One region of the Ancylobacter pratisalsi genome, then DNA from elsewhere that is predicted to be linked to it. Evidence: riboswitches for the same ligand, from Rfam matches in the RefSeq annotation. Region 1 holds a riboswitch; the other holds the start of a gene.

The links. A riboswitch is a leader RNA that binds a small molecule or an ion and turns the genes downstream of it on or off. The one in region 1 is predicted to bind thiamine pyrophosphate.
Region 2: it holds a riboswitch for thiamine pyrophosphate, as region 1 does, so the genes downstream of both, thiD (bifunctional hydroxymethylpyrimidine kinase/phosphomethylpyrimidine kinase) here and thiC (phosphomethylpyrimidine synthase ThiC) in region 1, are expected to answer to the same signal.

What each region holds. Positions count from the first base shown of each region.
Region 1 covers NZ_CP048630.1:4,438,407-4,442,081, forward strand. The annotation lists gene thiC (phosphomethylpyrimidine synthase ThiC) at 1-1,624, opposite strand, end outside; TPP riboswitch at 1,682-1,783, opposite strand; tRNA gene G3A50_RS20680 (tRNA-Lys) at 2,340-2,415, opposite strand; gene wrbA (NAD(P)H:quinone oxidoreductase) at 2,654-3,253, shown strand; gene tgt (tRNA guanosine(34) transglycosylase Tgt) at 3,316-3,675, opposite strand, start outside.
Region 2 covers NZ_CP048630.1:3,865,333-3,869,007, reverse strand. The annotation lists gene G3A50_RS18120 (MFS transporter) at 1-305, opposite strand, end outside; gene thiD (bifunctional hydroxymethylpyrimidine kinase/phosphomethylpyrimidine kinase) at 414-1,232, opposite strand; TPP riboswitch at 1,292-1,390, opposite strand; gene G3A50_RS18110 (Lrp/AsnC ligand binding domain-containing protein) at 1,540-1,782, shown strand; gene G3A50_RS18105 (DMT family transporter) at 1,792-2,715, opposite strand; gene G3A50_RS18100 (cytochrome b/b6 domain-containing protein) at 2,771-3,484, opposite strand; gene G3A50_RS18095 (c-type cytochrome) at 3,486-3,675, opposite strand, start outside.

The DNA of each region.
Region 1 (3,675 bases):
GGGCCGTGTCGGGATCCAGCGACAGATTGAACTGGTCTTCCCAGCGGAAATCGAACCGCGCCCGGCTCAGCGCGTCGTCGCGAAGGCGGGCAGCAGGGTGCCCCTTGGCCAGATCCGCCGCATGGGCGGCGATGCGATAGGTGATCACGCCCGTCTTGACGTCCTCACGATCGGGCAGACCCAGATGCTCCTTCGGCGTCACATAGCAGAGCATCGCCGTACCGAACCAGCCGATCATCGCCGCGCCGATGCCGGAGGTGATGTGGTCGTAACCCGGCGCGATATCCGTCGTGAGCGGACCGAGCGTATAGAACGGCGCTTCCCCGCATTCGCGCAGCTGCTTATCCATGTTGGCCTTGATCTTGTGCATGGGAACATGCCCCGGGCCTTCGATCATCACCTGGCAGCCCTTGTCCCAGGCCACCTTGGTCAGTTCGCCCAGCGTTTCCAGTTCGGCGAACTGCGCCACGTCATTGGCGTCGGCGATCGAACCCGGCCTCAGCCCGTCACCGAGCGAGAACGAGACATCGTAGCGGCGCATGATGTCGCAGATCTCGTCGAAGCGTTCGTACAAAAAGCTCTCACGATGCCCGGCGAGGCACCAGCGCGCCATGATCGAACCGCCGCGCGAGACGATGCCCGTCACACGATCGGCCGTGAGCGGCACATAGGCGAGCCGCACGCCGGCATGGATGGTGAAGTAGTCGACCCCCTGCTCGGCCTGCTCGATCAGCGTGTCCTTGAAGACCTCCCAATCGAGCTTCAGCGGATCGCCGCCGACCTTCTCCAACGCCTGATAGATCGGCACCGTGCCGATGGGCACCGGCGCGTTCCGCAGGATCCAGGACCGGATGTTGTGGATGTTGCGGCCGGTCGAAAGGTCCATGACGGTATCGGCGCCCCAGCGGATCGCCCAGACCAGCTTCTCCACCTCCTCCGCCACGCCGGAGCTGACGGCGGAATTGCCGATATTCGCGTTGACCTTGACCAGGAAATTCCGGCCGATCGCCATCGGCTCAAGCTCAAGATGGTTGATGTTCGCCGGAATGATGGCCCGACCGCACGCGATCTCGTCGCGAACGAATTCCGGGGTCACGAAGGCGGGGATCGCCGCGCCAAAGCTCTCCCCGTCGCCCAGCCGGTCCGCCGCATCGGCGACGGCTTCCTCGCGAGCGAGATTCTCCCGGTGCGCGACATAGACCATCTCCTCGGTGATGATCCCCGCACGGGCGAATTCCAGCTGCGTCACCCGTTGCCCAGGTGCGCCCGCGCGCAGCGTGCGCCGCGCCGGACAGGGCTCGACCAGCCGCTCGCCGGTCGCATGGCCATTGTCTTCCGGGCGGGTCGGACGGCCGGCAATGGCTGAATAGCTGCGCTTCCGGATCCATGCCTCGCGCGGCGTGTCGAGCCCGAGGCGCAGGTCGATCACCGGATCAGCCTCGCCATAAGGGCCGGACGTGTCGTAGACGCGAACCGGCGGCTCGGCCGGATCGCTCAGCGCGATCTCGCGAAAGGGAACCCGCAGTTCGGAATGCGAGCGGGGCGACGCATAGACTTTGCGCGAGCCTCCGATCGGCCCGGTGGACACCCCTGAGGGGCTCTTGATGAGTGATGTAGTCGACATTGGACCTCCGTTGCGTGGAGATCCGGGCGCGATGAGGCTAAGAATGGCGGCCGCGTTCTGCCGCGTTCATCCCGTCCCTTCGCCGGCATTACCCGGATCAGGTTCAAAGGGTCTGGCCTTCGCCATCTCAGCCCTGATCGGGCACCCCTCGGACGTCGGTGAGCAAAGGCGACTCGGTCGGTCCTGTCAACCGCACCTGGCCGTTCGCGGATGGCATGCATCGGAATGGGAAGAAATCGTGGGCTGGCCCGCCTCGAACGACGAGCTTTCAGCGCACGCGAAACGACGGGCCGGAAAACAAAAAAGGCCGGGGTTCCCCGGCCTTTCCGATCCCCTCAACGACCAACGCCAGTACATCCGTGGTCGTCATCGTCAGGTGATGCGAGTGCTCTTTTAGGGGCGTCACATGACAACGGCGCGACGGGCCGGTCCGGCCAAAAGGGAGTTGCGCGGACCCGAGAGCGGATCTTCCTCGATAGATGAGCAAAGTCCGTCGATCACGGAGACAGATTTTATCCAAAGGAAGTTCAGGATCCCGGGCCATAAGGCAACAGGTTGGCGCGACCACCGCCAAAGGTGCCGGCGCGCCAAAGGGCTCCTGTGGATCTCACGTGAGACCTGAGACGGCGCAAATCCGCCTCATGTTCCCGTCTCGTTCTACCTGTCGAAACGCGGAAAATAGGCGTTTTTATATTATTGATCAAGGGGTTACGCGTGGTGAGCCCGTTGGGATTCGAACCCAAGACCCCATGATTAAAAGTCACGTGCTCTACCAGCTGAGCTACGGGCTCTCCCACGCACTCGGGGCTTAAGGGTTTCGCCGGCCAATGGCAAGCCGCGCGCGAGGTTGTCCCGCCGCGTGTTGCCACGCCGCACGGTGTCAAAACCCGATGATATCCGTATTGCATTCCTGCAAGATCACTCTGTCACGCATTCGGCTTCTCAGGCGGCTCTACGCCCCCTAATTTCAGCCGCGACATACGGCGGATCGCCATTGCGGTTCGCGCAGCGATGCAAGGAGTTTATCCGATGGCTAAAGTTCTCGTTCTCTATTACTCCACCTATGGTCACCTCGAGATCATGGCCGACGCGGTCGCTGAAGGTGCGCGTGAGGCTGGTGCCGACGTTGTCGTGAAGCGCGTGCCCGAAACCGTTCCAGTTGAAGCCGCCGAGCAGAACCATTTCAAGCTGGACCAGCAGGCGCCGGTCGCCACTGTGGACGAGCTGAAGGATTACGACGCGATCATCTTCGGTGCCCCCACCCGCTTCGGCACCGTCGCCTCCCAGATGCGCAGCTTCATCGACCAGACCGGCGGCCTGTGGTTCACGGGCGGGCTGGTCGGCAAGGTCGGCTCGGTGTTCACCGCCTCCGCCACCCAGCATGGCGGACAGGAATCCACCATCCTCGGCTTCATTCCGACCCTGCTCCATCACGGCATGGTCGTGGTCGGCCTGCCTTACGCGTTCCAGGGCCAGATGGGTGTTGATGAGATCAAGGGCGGCTCGCCCTATGGCGCGTCGACGATCGCCGACGGTGATGGCAGCCGGATGCCCTCGAAGATCGAGCTCGATGGCGCTCGCTTCCAGGGCAAGCATGTCGCGACCATCGCGGGCAAGCTGCACGGCTGATCGCCGCCACACGGAATTTGAGGAACGGCCGGGCCCTGCCCGGCCGTTTCGATTCGCGCCGTTCAGGACCGGACGGGAACGTCGCCGCGAACCCAGCCGTCCTTCACCTGCGCGCGATAGTCATCGAACCGCCCCTCGCCGATAGCGATCCGGGCGCCCTTCATCAGGCTCTGGTAATAGGCCAGGTTCACCCAGGTCAGCAGCATCGAGCCCAGCATTTCGTCGCAACGGATGAGATGGTGGAGATAGGCCCGCGAATAATCACGCGCCGCCGGGCAGTCGCTCTCCTCGTCCAGAGGCCGCGGATCCTCGGCGTGGCGGGCGTTTTTCAGGTTGATCTTGCCGAAGCGGCTGAAGGCCAGCGCGTGACGCCCGGCGCGCGTGGGCATCACGCAGTCGAACATGTCGACCCCGCGCGCGAC
Region 2 (3,675 bases), 570 kb from region 1:
CCGAGCGCGACAAGCATGATCACGGCATTCGGCGCCAGCGCGACACCGATGAAACAGAGCGCCGTCCCAAGCGCGTATAGGATCAGCGTCGCGCGCGGCCGCCCGGTGCGGTCCGCCAGCAACCCACCCAGAGGCATGGTGAAAAGCCGCACCGCCATCGGCACCGCGAGGGCGAACCCGATCATGTTGGCATCGAAATCCCGCCCGGCCAGCCAGACCGGAAAGAAGGGCAGATAGACACCAATGCCGAAGAACAGCCCAGCATAGACGACGGCGATGGAATAGCGCGGCGCGACAACGGGCACGATGGACGACTCAAAGGGCGCGGGAGCCCTTCGTTAGCAGTCCGGCAGCGCGCTGGCGAGCGGCCTCGCGAGCGGCCCGGCAGGCCGCGTGCGAACCGCCCTGCCGGGTCAGCTCCACCAGGCGTGGAAGTGATGAACCGGCCCGTGGCCGTGGCCGATATGCAGCTCATCGGAACGCGCCAGCGCCCGCGAAAGGTAATGCTTGGCAGCCTGCACCGCCGCGCGCAGCCCCTCGCCCTTGGCAAGCCCGGCCGCGATCGCCGACGACAGCGTGCAGCCGGTACCATGGGTATTCTCGGTGACGATCCGGGGGCCACGGAACTCCATGAAGCCCTCGTCGTCGAGCAACACGTCGACGCTTTCCGGCCCTTCGCTGTGCCCGCCCTTGATCAGCACCGCCTTGGCGCCAAGCGCGCGCAGCCGTTCCGCCTGGGCATGCACTTCCTCGAGATTCGTCGCCATCGCCTCGTCGAGCAATGCCGCCGCTTCGGGAAGGTTCGGGGTGATGATGGAGGCGCGCGGCAGCAGCTCGGCGCGCAGCGTCGCGATCGCCTCAGCCACCAGCAGCCGGTCGCCGGATGCCGCCACCATCACCGGGTCCAGCACCACATTGGTCACCTGGTGACGATCGAGCCCCGCCGCCACGGCAAGGATGGCCTGCGGACGCGACAGCATGCCGATCTTGGTCGCGCCGACATCGAGATCGGAATAGACCGCTTCCATCTGCTGGGTGATGAAGTCGGCCGGCACGTCATGAATACCGGTCACGCCCAGCGTGTTCTGCGCGGTCAGCGCCGTGATCACGCTGGCCCCGTAGACCCCGAGTGCCGAAAACGTCTTGATATCCGCCTGAATGCCGGCCCCGCCGCCGGAATCCGAACCGGCTATGGTCACCGCGATTGCGCTCTGCGCCTGTGCTTCACTCATCGGCACGCCCCCCAACACAAGCGAGGAAGAGAAGCAGCCCACTGCCGCGGCACGCCGCCTGGTGAGCGCGACCCGTTTCCTCCGCCGGCATGACCCGGATCAGGTTCGTGGGTTGGCAGGATTGCCTCTCAGCCTCTACGGCACCCCAACGCGATCGTTATCGGAGGCATAGGCGAAGCCTCGGCGGCTTGCAAGATAGGCGCACCCGCGCCCGCGCCATGGCCTTCCCGCGATGCCGGCACGGGGCTTGCGCGCGCCGCGCGCTTCTGTTCCTGTTGCGCTCCCTTAAACGTGCCTGGAAGCCGCGATGGTCCCGTTCTTCGTCCAGATCAAATGCCAGCTTGGCCGCTCCTATGAAGTGGCCAACGCCATCGCCGATGCGGAGATCGCTTCCGAGATCTACTCGACCGCCGGCGAGTTCGATCTCCTGGTGAAGTTCTATGTCGCCGAAGGCACCGATATCGGCCACTTCGTGAACGAGAAGGTGCAGCGCATCTCCGGAATTCAGGACACGCGCACCATCATCACCTTCAAGGCCTTCGCCAGCTAGCGCGGCCGGCTAGACCGCGGGTCCGGCCGGCGGCGCCGCCTCGATCGCTTTCGCGCGCTCGATGCCGAGCCTCTGCTCGCGCCAGATGACGAACAGCCCGGCGCCGATGACGATCACGGCGCCCGCCAGCACCGTCAAGGGCGGGATTTCGCTGAACAGGATGAAGCCCAGCAGCAGCGACCACAGCATCGCCGAATAGGTGAAGGGCGCGACCACCGAGGCTGGCGCGTGGCGGTAGCTCTCGGTCAGCAGGATCTGCCCGATTCCGCCGAGAATACCGATCGAGAGCAGCATCAGCGCATCTCCCGCGTCCGGCAGCACCCAGCCCCAGGCCGCCGTCGCGAGCCCCGCCACGGCGGCGAGGGCCTGGAAATAGAACACGATGGCGGCCGTGGTTTCCGTCGAGGTGAGACGCCGCACCTGGATCATCGCCACGGCGGTGCAGGCCGCGCCGAACAGCGCGATCAGAGCCCCCATGCCGCCCTGGCCGGAGCCATAGCCCCCGTCGATATGCGGCGACAGCATGATCACGACGCCAACCAGGCCGACGCACACCGCGCTCCAGCGATAGACGTGGACCTTCTCCCGCAACATCACCGCCGCCAGCGCCACGGTCAGCAGCGGCGCGGTGAAGCCGATCGCCGTTACGTCGGCCAGCGGGATGAGCGCCAGCGCGGCGAAGCTCGACGACATCGCCAGAACGCCGACCGAGCCTCGCACGATGTGTCCGACCGGATTGGCCGTGCGCACCGCGGAACTGATCTCGCGCCGGAAGGCGAGCAGCGCCAGCAGCGGAAACAGCGCAAAGAACGAGCGCGCGAACACGATTTCGCCTGTCGGGATTCGTCCCGAGACGATACGGACCAGCGCAGACATGATGGTGAAGATGAAGGTCGCGCAAACCTGCAGCGCGATCCCCCTGAGCGCATTCATGATGGCGCCAAGGAGCACGAGTCCCCCTCGCCCCGCAAGCGGGTCGAGGGCACAATCAGGGAAAAGGATTTCCTCCCGCCATGGCAATACCGCCGAAGACGACGGCAATGGCCAGCGCGAGGCAAAGAAGCGCCGCCACGACCGAGCCCGGCGTCGCCGGCGCCGGGTCGGCATAGCGCTCCGCCGGCTTGCGGCCGACGATCATGGCGCGGATCAGATTGTCGCGGCCAAGCACCGAATAGGCGAGGTTTGCCGCCACATGCAGCCCGATCAGCGCCAGCAGGATCGGGTAGATCTGCTGGTGCAGGGCCGAGGCGCGGGCGATGGTCTCGTCGCTGGCCACGGCTGTCATCGGTCCGTAGACGATGATGTCGTCGGTGGTGAACAGGCCGGTCAGCGCCTGCGCGCCGACAATGAGCAGCAGCGCGACCACCATCCACCCGCCGAGCGGATTGTGCCCGAGATAATGCCCCGGCCGCCCGCGCAGCAGGTCCATGCCGTAGCGCAGCGCCGCCAGCGGCCCGCGCACGAAGCGGGAGAACCGCGCCGTGCTGCCGCCGACAATCCCCCACAGCAGCCGGAACACCAGCACTACCAGGATCGCCAGCCCGTTCCACTGGTGCCAGACCATGCCGACATCGCCGAAATACTTGCTGGCGAAGGCGAGCCCGACCAGCGCGGCCAGAAGCCATTTGGCCAGACGCGTCGGCAGGTCCCACGCCAGCACGGAGGCCGGCGTGGAGGCGCTTTCCCCGAGGACGACGCTCACGTCAGCTCTTCTTGCGGAAGGAATCGTGGCAGGTGCCGCAGGTGCGGATCACGGTGGGGAAATTCGCCTTGAAGCTTGCCTCGTCCGTTATCGTGGCACGCGCCGCGTCGGCATCGGTGGCCAGCTTGTCGAGCAATCCGTCGAATTCCGCCTTCTTTTCCCAGATCGCCGGCAGCGCGTCCGTCCCCTCG